Regions from separate parts of the Janthinobacterium darwini genome, predicted to be linked through region 1. Evidence: predicted binding sites of a transcription regulator. Region 1 holds the regulator's gene; the other holds the start of a gene.
What was found. The regulator FNR, encoded in region 1, switches genes on or off when oxygen is low (the NO sensors DNR and NnrR bind a similar motif). The targets are predictions, from matches to a motif close to TTGATNNNNATCAA.

Region 1 (7,316 bases):
TGCTGATCACTTCCTTTGTCTGTATCGTGGTGCTGCTGTCGGCTGGCCGCCTGGCGCCCGGGCGCATCGCGCACAAATGACGCCAATGACGACGCCTATGCAACTCGACCTCGACCTTCGCGCCACCTTGCGCTCCGGCAAACGCCGCTTCGACTTGCAGGTGAAATGCACGTCCGAGTGTCAGCGCATCGCCATGTATGGCCCGTCTGGCGCCGGCAAGAGCATGACCCTGAAAGCCATTGCCGGACTCTTCACGCCTGACGCCGGCCATATCCGCCTGAACGGGCGCACCCTGTTCGATTCGGCCGCTGGCATCAATTTGCCGCCGCAGCAACGCAACGTGGCGTATTTGTTCCAGGATTACGCGCTGTTCCCGCACCTGACGGTGCGCCAGAACGTGGGCTTTGGCCTGGCGCGGGGCTGGTTCAACCCGCGCGCGCGCGAAAAGCTGGCCAAGGTCGAGCATTGGCTAGCCGCATTTCATTTGCAGGAACTGGCGCACCAGTTTCCCGACGAGTTGTCCGGTGGCCAGCGCCAAAGGGTGGCGCTGGCGAGGGCGCTCGTGGCCGAGCCGGCCGCGCTGCTGCTCGACGAGCCTTTTGCCGCCCTCGATCCGGCCCTGCGTGTCAAAATGCGTCTGGAACTGAGCCAGTGGCAGCAACGCCTGGACGTGCCCATGATCCTGATCACCCACGATCCGGAAGATGCGCGCATCCTGGGCGAGCATGTGCTGTACTTGCGCGACGGACAGATCGATAACGGGGAAGAACACATGGCTTTGGGTGAACGCATTGGATAAATCAGCGACAGCGGAAATCGGCCTGCAAGGCTCGGTATGGATGACGGTGGGTGGAGAGCATCTGGGCGGCGCCGGCCGCGTGGAATTGTTGGGCGCCATTGCCGAGTGCGGCTCCATCACGCAGGCGGCGAAGCTTGTGAAGATGAGCTACAAGGCCGCCTGGGACGCCATCGACGCCATGAACAACCTGGCCGGCGAGCCGCTGGTCGAGCGCTTGACGGGCGGCAAGGGCGGCGGTGGTACGCGGCTGACGCAGCGGGGACGCCAACTGGTCGACAATTTCCGCATCATCGAGCGCGAGCATGCCCGCTACCTGTGTCAGCTGGGCAGTCAGGCGGAAGGCATCGCCGACGATCTTTTACTCATACGGAGAATGGCCATGAAAACCACGGCACGCAATCAATTCCTGGGCAAGGTAGCCGAACTGAAACAGGGCGCCGTCAACGATGAAGTCACCCTGGAATTGCCCGGTGGCCAGCACATCGTCGCCATCGTCACGCAGGGCAGCAGCGAGAGCCTGGGCCTGGTGCCGGGCGCGGAAGCGTTCGCGCTGATCAAGGCGTCGTCCATCATCCTCGTGACTGACAGCGCAGGGGCGCGCTTTTCCGCGCGCAATCAGCTGGCCGGGCTGGTGACGCGCGTGCAGACGGGCGCCGTCAACACGGAAGTGGTGCTGGATTTGCCGCGCGGCGGCACGATCGCCGCCATCATCACGAACCAGAGCAGCAGCGAGCTGGGTATCGAGCTTGGCAGCAATGTGACGGCCATTTTCAAGGCGTCCAGCGTGATTCTGGGCGTGCCGGCGTAAATTGCGTAGGTCGGATTAGCGGCGGCACGCCGCGTAATCCGACAATATTGTTGGCGTATCATGTCGGATTACGCGCAAGCGCTAATCCGACCTACTCTTTTAATCCTTCAACCGCGACAACCAATCGGACGCCGCCGCCAGCGCCTGCTCCAGTTCCTGCGCCGTGTGCGCCAGTAGCGCCGGCACCTCGTCGAGTCGACCGGCGTCGATGGCTTCCTCGGTGGCAAACGCGGCGCGGATCAGGCGTTTCGTGCCCAGGGTGCCCACGGAACCGCGCACGCCGTGCAAGATGCGCGCCACGTCGCTGTGGCGGCCCGTTTGCAACGCTGTTTCAGCGTCGCGCACGGGCGTCATGCCCTTGTTCAGCGCATCTTCCACCATGCGCCGCAGCACGCCGCGCCCTTTCGCATCGCGTCCCATCACGCGCATCAGCGGCGCCATGGAAAACACTTCCTCATCGGCAACGGGGGCCGCCTCGGTCGTCTGCACTTGCGGGCGTTTGGGCAGGTGGCGCAGGATGACTTCCATCATCTCTTCCACCACCACGGGCTTGGCGATGAAATCGCTGATGCCGGCCGTCATGCAGCGCTCGCGCTCCGACGCCAGCACGCCGGCCGTCATGGCGATCACGGGCAAGTTCAAGCGCAGTTCCGTGCGGATGATGTGGGTGGCGCTGAAGCCGTCCATGACGGGCATTTGCATATCCATCAGCACGATGTCGTAGCGCAGCGCCTCCGTGCGCAGCCGCTCCACCGCTTGCAGGCCGTCGCCCACCACGTCCAGGGTGGCGCCCATGTGTTCGAGGATGCCGCGCGCCACGGCCTGGTTCAAATGATTGTCTTCCACCAGCAGGAAATGTACGCCGGCCAGCTCCGTGCCCAGCGGCTGGTGCAGCATGCGCTGCTCGCCGCCGTCGTTCTTGGCGATCAGTGCCTGGTGCAGGGCATCGAACAGGCTCGATCCCGTGATCGGCTTCATCAGCACGACATCGGCCTCGGCCGCGCTGGAAATCTCTTCCAGGTGGTTGCGGGCGAAGGCGTTGACCATCACCACGATGGGCTGGCGCTGGCCACTGGCCGCCTGGCGGATGGCCTTGGCCGTGGCCAGGCCATCCATCACGGGCATGTGCCAGTCGGCCAGCACCACGTCATACGGTTGCTGCTGCGCCAGGCGTTCGCGATACAGTTCGATGGCGGCAAAACCGGAGTCCACTTCGTCGGCCAGCCAGCCCCAGGCCTCGATCAGCTTGACGATCAGTTCGCGTGTAGTGCGGTTATCGTCGGCCACCAGCAGGCGCAGCTGGCCGAGGGCCGGCGTGCGCCGCGTCTCGGCCGGCTGCTCCAGCATCTCGAAGGGCACGCTGAACCAGAAGCGGCTGCCCTTGCCTTCGCTGCTGGCCACGGCGATATCGCCGCCCATCATGTGGATCAGTTGCTTGCTGATGGCCAGGCCCAGGCCCGTGCCGCCGAAGCGCCGCGTGATGCTCTGGTCGCCCTGTGAAAAGGCGGAAAACAGTTGCTGTTGCTGCAGTTCCGTCATGCCGATACCCGTGTCGCGCACTTCGAAGCGCAGCCAGGCGCACCCGTTTTCTCTCTCGGCCAGGCTGACGGCCACCACCACTTCGCCGCTCTCGGTGAACTTGATGGCATTGCCGGCCAGGTTGACGAGGATTTGCTGCAGGCGCTGGGCGTCGCCCACGAGGCGCCGCGGCACGTCGGGCTCGACAGCGATGGCCAGTTCCAGCTCCTTCTCGCCCGCATTCATCGTCATCGTCGTGGCCAGGGTATTCATGACTTCGTCAAGGTCGAACTCGACGGGCGACAATTCCATGCGGCGCGCTTCGATCTTCGAATAATCGAGCACGTCGTTGAGGATGCCCAGCAGCGACTGGCCCGCCACGCGCACCATGGTCAGATACTTGCGCTGTTCCGTGTCGAGCCTGGTATTGCCCAGCAAATAGACCATGCCCAGCACGGCATTGAGGGGCGTGCGGATTTCATGGCTCATGTTGGCCACGAAGTCGCTCTTCGCCCGGTTGGCCGCCTCGGCCCGGTCGCGCTCCAGTTCCAGTTCCGCCGCGCGCGATTCGAGTTCCTGCTGCAGGCGGTCGCGTTCGCACATCAGGCCGTTGAACGCCTCCGTCAGTTCGCCGATCTCGTCGCGCTGCTGCACTGGCACGGGCGTGAAGCGGCTGCCGCTGGTGCGCAGGGCCAGCAGGGTATCGCGCAGGCGCACCAGCGGCGACAGCAGGCGCACGGTAACCCAGCCCAGAACAAAAGCGGCCAGCAGCGAAGCGAGGATGCTCCACAGCACCAGCCGGTACAGCACGCCATCAAACGGTTCGAAGGCGTCCTCGATGGGTAGCGAGGCGGCCAGCAGCCAGTTCACCGATTTCAGGCGCTTGAAGCTGTTGACGGCCGTGATGCCGCGGCTGTTGGTGCTGACCATGCTGCCTTCGCCATCGTCCTTCAGCATCTGGGTGGTCGTCAGGTTGGCGTTCGGCTGGCGCGGCTGCAGCAAACGGCTGGTATCGGGGTGCAGCACGTAGCGCGGCACGGCGCCGCGCGTGAGAATGAAGTAATAGCCGCTCTTGCCGATCTTTTCCGAGCGCAGGCGCCCCAGCAGGTTGTCCTTGTACAGGCGCAGCACGCCGATCACCACACCGGCCACCTGGCCATCGGCGGTGAGCACGGGCGCCACCATCTGCACGATGGGCATGCCGCTCGATTTGCCCAGCATCGGCTCGGTGATCATGGGCTGGCGTGTGCGCAGGACGGTCTGGAAATACTCGCGCTCGGCAACATTGATGCCGGCGCGGCCCGTGACCAGCGGCATGTCGGCCACGATGGCGCCTTGCGCATCGAGCACCAGCACGTCGTCGAACAGCACCAGCATCGAGCGGCGCGAATAGTATTCGCGCAGCTTGGCGGGTTGGGCGATCAATTCCGGCGGCTGCTGCCTGGCCGTCAGGGTGACGATTTGCAGCAGCATGCCCAGCTTGTCGTCGAGCTCGGCGGCGGTGCGGGTGATCAGGGCAGATTGCTGGCTCAGCAGTACTCGCGTGAAGTCAGCGCGCATGTGCTGCAACTGGATCATGGTGACCAGTGCGATCATGGCGATCGAGGTCAGGCTGGTGGCCAAGGCGACTTTTGCTTTGATGCCGAGAGGCTTCATGATTTCCTTTTCAGTACCGGGCGGCACAGGCGGCAGATAATGCTGTCAGGAATTTTCCTATCAATACATCAACTTGGCAAGCGGTGCCGCGCAAATTGCCCTCGCTGCAAGGGCTTTTGACGATGTTGCCATATAATTAAAGTCAGAACGTCGTTTATTCAGCGCAATTGGGGTGAAATTGGCACACGGCAACCGTGTATGCAGTAAACTCGGTATTGCATTTTCTAAAAGGTACCGACATGACTGAAGCGCTCCTCACTCCCACCTTGCCCACAGTGACCGTGGAAGCGTTGCGTGCGCGATGCTCGACCTGCAGCATGCATCAATTGTGCCTGCCGATGGGCCTCGATGTGGGCGACATGGACAGGCTGGATCAGATCATCGGCCGCCGCCGCAAGATCGTGCGCGGCGCCTCGCTGTTCCGCATCGGCGACTCGTTCCAGAACCTGTACGCGATCCGCCTGGGGCACTTCAAGACGTACCAGATCAATCCGGGTGGCGAAGAGCAGGTGACGGGCTTCCAGATGGCAGGAGAACTGCTGGGCATGGACGCCATCAGCGCCGACCGCCACCACTGTAATGCGGTAGCGCTGGAAGATAGCGAAGTGTGTGAAATCCCGTTTTCCAGCCTGGAACAATTGCTGGGCAGTATGCCTACCCTGCTGCGCCATTTCCACCGGATGATGAGCCAGGAAATCACGCGCGAGCAAAGCGTCATGCTGTTGCTGGGCAATATGCAGGCGACGCAGCGCTTTGCCGCCTTCATCGTCAACCTGGCCTCGCGCTATGAGGCGCGCGGCTATTCGGGCAGCAATTTCCAGCTGCGCATGTCGCGCGAGGAAATCGGCAACTACCTGGGCCTGACCATCGAAAGCGTCAGCCGCTTATTGTCCAAATTCAAGAAGGAAGGCTGGCTGCGCGTCTCCAACCGCGAGATCGAGATCTTGCAGCCGGCCAAGTTGAAGGCCATTACGGCCGGTACGGACGTCTGCAAGTAAGTCTTACAGCTCTTCATCCGCGTGCAGCGCGATGCTGCGCTGCAGCGGCCAGGTCCAGATGCCGGACAGGCGCCACTCGCGTTTGTCGTTTTCCACCAGCACTTGCCAGCGGCTGCGCTCGAGCATCGGCAGCGCTACCGAGAAGTTGCCGGCCGCATCGGGCTGCACCAGCAGCTTGATATCTTTTTCCGGCAAGGTCGCATGCGCCAGATGCAGCTGCAGCGGACCCTGGTAAGCCTTGCCGAAGCTGTGCACGGAACCACTGAGGCGCGCTGACGCCACGTCATACGACAGGCTGGTATCCATCGCCAGGTCGCTGGCGACAGTATCGCGCCGCAAGTCCTGGTTGATCGCCTTTCCCTGCTTGTAGTAATCGCCCACCACCAGCGCATCAGGCTGCGTAAACGCGATATAGCCCATGAAGCTGCCGACGACCACGGACAGGCCGGGACCGATCATCAGCAGCCATGGCCAGCGATGCTTGTACCACGGGGCAACGGGGGCTTGCAGCTTGAGACTGTCGGACATGATATTTCTCCTGTTTAATCGGCCAATCCCCATCCGGGGACTGGCCTTCCTACATTAGCGCGGTACGATGAATACCGCGCTTTCACGCACATGCAACGATGGGTCGTCCAGCGAGTGCAATTCGATCGCAATCTTGTTCGAGCCCTTCTCGCCCACGCCGTGCGGCACGCGCAGGCGGATCGGCCAGCCCAGCGTTTCCGTCGGCTGCAAGGTCACTTCTTCGCGCGTCAGCAAGGTCAGGCCCGGCAAGCCGGAAGCGCTGATTTTAAAATGCTGGGTTTGCTCCGAGGTGTTCATGATCTGCAAGCGGTAAACGTTTTCGATCATGCCGTCTTCCACTTCGCGTCCCATCGAACCGCGGTCGCGGATCACGTCCATTTTCAGGGGCGTGCGCAGGGCCAGCGAAGTACACACGGCGATGATGATCAGGGCCAGGATGGAAGTGTAGATCAGCACGCGCGGGCGCATGGCGCGCTGGCGGATCTGCTTCGAACTGAAGTTGTTTTCCATCGCATGGTCGGTACTGTAGCGTACCAGTCCCCGCGGCCGGTCGACCTTGTCCATCACGCTGTTGCAGGCGTCGACGCAGGCGGCGCAGCCGATGCATTCATACTGCAGGCCGTTGCGGATATCGATGCCGGTCGGACACACTTGTACGCACAGGGTGCAGTCGATGCAGTCGCCCAGCTTGTCGTTGTTGCCGGCCTTCTTGCTGATGGCGCCACGCGGTTCGCCGCGCTTGGCATCGTAAGTGATGATCAGGGTGTCCTGGTCGAACATGGCGCTCTGGAAGCGCGCGTAGGGGCACATGTATTTGCACACCTGCTCGCGCAGCCAGCCTGCGTTGCCGTAGGTTGCCAGGCTGTAGAACAAGACCCAGAACCATTCCCAGGGACCGAAATTGAGGGTGGTCACCTCGCGCGCCAGTTCCTTGATCGGCGTGAAATAGCCGACAAAGGTAAAGCCCGTCCACAGGGCGATGGCGCCCCATGCCAGGTGCTTGGCCGTT
Region 2 (7,316 bases), on a different contig from region 1:
CGTTGCACTGGTCGGACGGCAGGTTTTGCGTGTCGAAATTGACGTGCAGCGGCGTCTCGCCCGGCTGCGTGCTGTGGCGCAGCCAGTGCAGCGCGCTGCTGGTGTCGTGGAAAGTCTTGCGCGCCAAGCCGGGATCGAGCTGGAACGCCAGGCTTTTCAGGAAGGAATCGCTGTCGTCGATCAATACGGTCAGGGTTGGATGGGTATAGACGGGCAGTTGCATGCATCACCTTGCGGGAGAAGAGGGGTGGAAGCGGGCAGGCAGGGCTGGGGAAACTCCAGGATGAAAATCGCATACGCATGTTCGCGCGACACGCAGCGTATGTGCGCCTGCCAGGCGGTGACGATCTGCCGGCACAGTGCCAGGCCGATGCCGCTGCCGTTATGCACGGGATAGGAATAGAAACGCTCGAAGATCAGCGGCAGGCGATTCTTCGCGATACCGCAGCCCGTGTCGATGAACAGCAGCCTGGGCGTGGGGCGGGCGCCGTCGACGATGATGCGCACGCGGCCCTTGCCGGCCCGCTGGATGGCTTTCAGCGCATTTCTCAGCAGGTTCAGCAGGATCACCACGCACAGTTCGTCCTGGCCAGCAAACTGGAAGTCGGCGCGCACATCCACCGTGACGCTGACCCGCTGCAGCTTGCCGGTAAACGGGTAACGCTTGAGCACGGCGTTCACCATCGCCAGCATCGAGAGCGACTGGCTGGGCTGCAGGTTGCGGTTCACGGCACTGGCGCTCATCAGGAACAAATCGATCATGTGCTGCATGTGGCGCACTTCGAACTGGATGCGCGACAGGGCATCCTGCAGCGGCGGTATGGTGTCCGCCTGGCCGGCCAGCTGCGGCAGCAGCCGGCGCATGCCCCGCACATTCGCTTCCACGCTGGTCAGCGGCGTGCGCAGTTCGTGCGCCACGGAACCGAGCCCGGCCGCCATGCCCGCCAGCCGTTCCCGTTCCAGCACTTTGCTGCCCACTTTCACCACGGATAGCGCGGCGATGGTGAACCAGTGCACGGGCAATTGCTGCAGCACTTCACGCTGCAGCACGTAAGCGCCTTCCCCTTGCAGGATGACGGCCAGGCAGGCGGCGCCCGTGCCGATCAGGTAAGCGCGGCAAGCCAGTCCCGTTTCGAAATGAAACAGCACTACCAGGCCGATCAGCAGCGATTGGCTCCAGATGGACGAGGCATGATTCATCAGAAACATGAAGGTAAAGAAGAAGGGCAGGATGTAGCTGAGCGCGAACAGCAGGTAGCGCGACAGCCAGCGGGCCGAGAAGCGGCGCGCAAACAGGCCCGCCACGCAGATGCCCACGCCCGTCAGGCGCAGGATCAGGTTTTCATAAGACTGCGGAAAAAAAAATTGCCATAGCAGGTAGTACAGCGGCATCGCCACCGTGCCCACGGCGGCCAGCATGGCGACTCTGCCCGCCAGGTTTTCATGGGGCACGCGCTCATGCAGCAGCGAATGGAGCAGGCGCCTGCGCCAGTGTGTCCATCGTCCTTGCCATTGCTGCGTCATGACTCTGCCCTGATCCTCTTCAGAACACGATCATCGCGTAAATTTTCCTGGTTGAACGGTTATCTCGCCGGACATTGATATACGTCAATGGATGGGTTAGCGACACGGTCAAGGTTTTAATTTGCAACAAACCTTTCCCCAGGAGAAAACTCATGACCATCGCTACCAGCTTGCACACCCCATCCTTCGGCCGCGCCGAACACCGCCTGCCAGACTACATCGCGCGGCGCATGGATGCGCATCACATCACGCGCATCGAAAAACTGCTGGGCGGCCAGCATCCCCATGCCTGGCAACCGACACCTGCCCATGCCATTTTTCTGGCGGGTAATGACTATCTTTCCATCGCCGCCGAACCCGCGCTGGTGGCGGCCCAGGTGGCTTCCCTGCAGGCGACCGCGGGCGGCATGCTGATGTCGGCCGTGTACTTGCAGGAAGGCAGCGAACAGCATCGGCTGGAAAGCCGCTTGGCCCGCTTCATGGGCTGCGAAGATGGCATCCTGGCGCAGTCCGGCATGGCCGCCAACGTGGGTTTGATCCAGTGCATCGCCGGCCCCGGCATCCCCGTCTACCTGGACATGCAGGCCCACGCCTCGCTGTGGGAAGGCGTGCTGTCGGCGCAAGCGCAGGCCGTCGCCTTCCTGCACAACGACATGGCGCACCTGCGGCGGCAAGTGGAAAAGCAGGGCCGCGGCGTGATTGTCGTCGACGCCCTCTACAGTACCAACGGCAGCCTGGCGCCGCTGCTGGAACTGCTCGATATCGCCGAGCGCAGCGACTGCGTGGTGGTGGTCGACGAGTCCCACTCGCTGGGCACGCATGGCCCGCAGGGCGCCGGCCTGGTGGAAGCCTGGGGACTGGGCCACCGCGTGCATTTCCGCACGGCGTCGCTGGCTAAGGCGTTTGCGGGCCGGGCTGGTTTCATCAGCTGTTCCAGCCGCTTCAAGGGGTATTACTTGTCCGAATCACGTCCCGCCATCTTCAGCTCCTGCCTGCTGGCCCACGAGCTGGCCTGGCTGGACGCGGCGCTCGACTTCATCATGGCCGCCGACGCGCGCCGCGCCATTTTGCGGCGCCACACGGTGCAGGTGCGCGAGGGATTGAGCGCGCTCGGCTATAACGTCAGCGATGGCACGGAACAGATCGTGGCGCTGGAAGCGGGCGGCGAACCTGCCACCCTGGCGCTGCGCCAGGCGCTGGAACGGCACGGCATTTATGGCGCCATGTTTTGTGCCCCGGCGACAGCGAAGAACCGCGCCCTCGTGCGTCTGACCCTCAACGCGGGACTCGACGAGACGGGCATCGCCCGGCTGCTGGCCGCTTGCGCGGCGGTTCGCGCGGAAGCAGGTGTGGAACACTGGCCGTCAACGCGGCGCCTGCGCAAGCTGGCGCTGGTGTAGGGCTGGTACGCGGGCCGGCGCCAGCCGTCGGGCAGCGTCAGCCGGCCAGCCTGCCCAGGACGGCGGACAGCGCTCCCAGCTGCTCTGCCGGTGCGTCCTGCAGCAATTCGCGGCCCACCGCATGCGCGGTGGCGCTGGCATGGTCCAGCAATTGCTGGCCGGCGGCAGTCAGCACGGCATAGCCGACGCGCGCGTCGCGCTGGTCCGCCTGGCGCGCCACCAGGCCGATTTTTTCCAGCGGCATCAGGGAGCGCGTGACGCCCGAGGCTGTCAGCGCCAGGCGTTCGGCCAGGTCGATGCGGCGCAGGCGCGCACCGGGTGCGCGCTGCAGCTGATACAGCAATTGATAATCGCTGAAGCTCAGGCCATGCAAATTGCCCAGGGCGCTGTCGAAGCGGCGCACGATGAGTGCCTGGGCGCGCGCCAGGCGCAGGCAAAAGTCCAGCGCGCCATCGCTGTCCGGCGACGGGGGAGTGTGATCGTTCATGGCTGCCATTGTATTCGCTGCGAAGTGCTTGAGTGCGCAAGTGTAAAGCAATCGTGCTCAATACAGTGGCTGCCCCTGTTCCTGCCACAGTACACGGTGCAGTGCCAGCAGGGCTTCCAGTTCGGCGTCCGCATCGAAGGCGGGGTCGTCGGACGGCCTGACGGTGTCGATGATTTCGCAGGAAAAGGCCGCCGCGCCGTCGCGCCGCCAATCCGCCTGCAGCGCGGCATTGCGGTGCTTGCCCAGGTTCAGCTCGAAACGGTGCCGGTTCAGCGAGCCGGGCGCGTTACGGCTGTATTCGAGCAAGGTCCGTCCGCTGGGCAGGTGCCGCAGGGCGATGATGCCCAGCGGCGGCGGCTGTTGCCGGTAGTGGGCTTTCAATGTTGCCTGTCGTGTCTTGTTCATATTGTATTTCTCCTGTCGTTTGTTTAAATCGTTTCTGGCCCGACGATGCGCGGGATGGCGCTGAAAAGTGCGGCCACCACGGCTGCCGCCAGCAGCAGGGCGCCGCCGCCGCAGAACAGCTCACCCACGCTCAGGTGGCGTAGCAGCGCCCCCGTGGCCGCTGCGGACAGAGGAGCCAGGCCCAGGAAGATGCCCATGAACAGGGCCATGGCCCGGCCCAGCATGGCGGGCGCCACGCGCCGTTGTATCCACGTAAAGATGGCGACCTGCAAGTAGCCGCCCAGCATGCCTGTGACGGCCAACAAGGCTGCGCCTTGCCAGGCTGTGCTGATTTGTCCCAGCGCCATCAACAGGCAGCCCACGATGGCGTCGAGGAGCAGCAAGGTGGCGCCGAAACGCCGCTGCAGCCAGGCGCCGCCCAGGCTTGATGCCAGCATGCCGGCCAGTGTGCCGGCGCCGTGCGCGCCCATCAGCAGGCCCAGCGCTGCGGCACCGTGCAGGCGTTCGCTGGCCAGCACGGGCAAGGCCACCTGCAGCGGTCCCATGACGAAGAACGCCACCACCGCCCAGTAGGCATAGCAGCTGCGCAAGGGCATGTCGCGCCACACCATGGCCAGGCCCGACGCCGTGTCGCGCCAGATGCCCTGTGCCGCGCCGGCCGCTGCCAGTGGCCGCAGGCTGACTTGCCGCAAGGTCCAGGCGGAGAACAGAAACGTCAACGCATCGATGGCAAAGGCGGCAGCCAGCGCCGCCATGCCGGTTTGCTGCGCGCCATCGTGAGCGCTGAGGACCAGCGCCGCCAGCAGGGGGCCGGCCAGCAAGGACAATTGGCGCGCGCCCATCTGCAAGCCATTGGCTTTTTGCAACGATTGCAGCGGCACAGCCTGCGGCAGAATGGCCGTGCCGGCCGGGATGCCGAAAGCGGACGCGATGCCCAGCGCCAGTGCGGCCGCATACGCCAGCGCCAGGCTGGCGTAGTCAAGCAACAGTAGTGCTGCCAGCAACAGCAGGATGGCGGCGTTCGCATATTTGCTCAGCAGCATTACGCGTCGGGGTGAATAGCGCTCGGCGATGGTGCCGCCCAGCAAGATGAACACGGCGCGCGGGGCGCCCATCAGGGCCACGGCGATGCCCAGGCTGAGGCTATCGCCGGTCAGGCTCAGCACTAGCCAGGGCAGGGCCAGCATGCTGAACTGGTCGCCCAGCATGGAGACCAGGCCGCCGCCCAGCAGCCAGCGGAAGTTGCTATTGCGCAGCAAAGGAGTCTCTGTCGTGGTTGGCATGGTCGTATTGTCCGTGTTTAAAATTGGCATGCTAGTTGAGATAAGCTTGAGTAGTCAAGTATATTGCCATTTATTGTGGCATCGGCAGCGGGGGCTGCGTGGGCCGCCGACGCTTGCGCTATCATGGCGGCCATGACTGATACCACTGCCCCTACCCTGTACGAGACCATCGGCGGCGCTACCGTGCTGCGTGAAATGGTCGACCGTTTTTACGACTTGATGGAACTGGAAGCCGAGTTCGCCGGCATCCGCGTCATGCATCCTCCCTCGACGGACGGCTCGCGCGACAAGCTGTATTTCTTCCTGACGGGCTGGATGGGCGGCCCGGACCTGTATATCGAGAAATTCGGCCACCCGCGCCTGCGCGCTCGCCACTTGCCCTACGCCATCGGCACCAGCGAGCGCGACCAGTGGCTGCGCGCCATGGCCTGGGCAATGGAAGACACGGGCATCGAAGAGTCCCTGCGCGTGCGCCTGATGGAATCGTTCTATCAGACAGCCGACTGGATGCGCAACAAACCTGACTGATCCCATGAGCCCAATCGAGTTTTATAGCCTGCTGGGCGCCGCTGCCGTCGCCATCGTCCTATTGATCCTGATCCTGGTGCGTCCGCGTGGCGCTGCCGGCGATGGCGCCACCACGCTGGCGCTGGTGCAGCAGCACCAGCAGCAAAGCCTGGAACGCATCGACCGCGTCGAACGGGAAGTGCGGCTGCAGTTGCAGGCGTCGGCGCAAGCCACGCGGCAGGACCTGGCCGCCGGCCTGGCGCAATTCCAGGCAGCGACATTGCAACAGCTCGACAGCCTGCGCACGCAGATGCAGGCGCAGGGGAAAGTCGGGCGCGAAGAGCAGGCGCAAAGCCTGGCGCGCTTTGCCGACAGCACGAACCAAACCCTGTCCCAGCTGACGGAATCGAATGCGCAGCGCATGCTGGAAGTGCGCGCCACGCTGGAAAACAAGATCCGCGATTTGCAGGCTGACAATGGCGCGCGCCTGGAAGAGATGCGCAAAACAGTCGATGAAAAACTGCACGCTACCCTGGAAACGCGGCTTTCCGCCTCGTTCCAGCAAGTGTCGGAGCGGCTGGAAAAAGTCCACCAGGGCCTGGGCGAAATGCAGCAGTTGGCGCTGGGCGTGGGCGACCTGAAGCGAGTGCTCACCAACGTCAAGACACGTGGAACCTGGGGTGAAGTGCAGCTGGAAATGCTGCTCGAGCAGGTACTCACTGTCGACCAGTATGCAAAGAACGTGGAAACGGCGCCGGGCAGCGGCGCACGCGTGGAATTCGCCCTGAAGTTGCCGGGCATGAGCGACGGCGGGCCGCCCGTGTGGATGCCTATCGATGCGAAATTTCCGAAAGAACAATACGAGCGCCTGGTCGAAGCGGCCGAGCGGGCCGATGCCGACGGCGTGGCCTTGGCCGGCCGCGAGCTGGAGCGGGCCGTGCGGGGCGAGGCGAAAACCATTGCCGAGAAATACCTGGCGCCGCCGCAGACCACGGATTTCGCCATTTTGTTCCTGCCCACGGAAGGCTTGTATGCGGAAGTGCTGCGCCGGCCGGGCCTGGCCGACGAATTGCAGCGCGTGCACCGCGTCAGCATCGCCGGTCCATCCACCCTGACGGCCTTGCTCAACAGCCTGCAGATGGGGTTCCGCACCCTGGCGCTGGAAAAGCGCTCGTCGGAAGTGTGGCAGGTGCTGGGCGCTGTCAAGACGGAATTCGGCAAGTTTGGCGACGTGCTGTCGCAAACCCGGCTGACCCTGGAAAAAGCGGCAAAGAATATCGAAAGCGCGGAAGTGCGCAGCCGGCAGATGGCGCGCAAGCTGAAATCCGTGGAAGCCTTGCCGGGCGAGGCGGCCGCCTTGCTGCTGGGGGCAGCGGACGCGGGATCGTCCGCCGAGGCGGACGGCGACTAGGGCCGCCTTGTTTGCCGTCACTGCCGGCTAGCTTAGCTGTTCCTGCTCCATCTGGCGCTTGACGATGTCAGCGGTGATGCTGCCTGGCACATCGAGCTCGCGCAGCGCCAATGCGCGCATGGCGTCATTTGCCAGGCTGGCCAGCAAGGTGGCGTACAGCGCGTCGGCCTCGGCGGCTTGTTCCCGGCCGCGCAGTACGGCAGCGGCGATCCGCACGTCTTTTACCAGATTCATCAACTCCGTCGCCAGACGCGGTGCCATGCCCGGCGCAGGAAACAGGGGCTGGCTGGCGGCCAGGG

Region 2: the regulator FNR is predicted to act here: its motif matches at 1,599-1,612, upstream of cqsA (alpha-hydroxyketone-type quorum-sensing autoinducer synthase).

What each region holds. Positions count from the first base shown of each region.
Region 1 is NZ_JBNYXX010000004.1:344,906-352,221, forward strand. It holds gene modB (molybdate ABC transporter permease subunit) at 1-80, shown strand, start outside; gene ACQ4WZ_RS22845 (sulfate/molybdate ABC transporter ATP-binding protein) at 98-799, shown strand; gene ACQ4WZ_RS22850 (TOBE domain-containing protein) at 840-1,607, shown strand; gene ACQ4WZ_RS22855 (response regulator) at 1,707-4,781, opposite strand; gene fnr (fumarate/nitrate reduction transcriptional regulator Fnr) at 5,021-5,779, shown strand; gene ACQ4WZ_RS22865 (FixH family protein) at 5,783-6,307, opposite strand; gene ccoG (cytochrome c oxidase accessory protein CcoG) at 6,362-7,316, opposite strand, start outside.
Region 2 is NZ_JBNYXX010000001.1:304,126-311,441, forward strand. It holds gene ACQ4WZ_RS01355 (response regulator) at 1-223, opposite strand, end outside; gene ACQ4WZ_RS01360 (sensor histidine kinase) at 190-1,524, opposite strand; gene cqsA (alpha-hydroxyketone-type quorum-sensing autoinducer synthase) at 1,677-2,924, shown strand; gene ACQ4WZ_RS01370 (MarR family winged helix-turn-helix transcriptional regulator) at 2,962-3,411, opposite strand; gene ACQ4WZ_RS01375 (GIY-YIG nuclease family protein) at 3,469-3,816, opposite strand; gene ACQ4WZ_RS01380 (MFS transporter) at 3,840-5,099, opposite strand; gene ACQ4WZ_RS01385 (group II truncated hemoglobin) at 5,232-5,627, shown strand; gene ACQ4WZ_RS01390 (DNA recombination protein RmuC) at 5,632-7,017, shown strand; gene ACQ4WZ_RS01395 (hypothetical protein) at 7,045-7,316, opposite strand, start outside.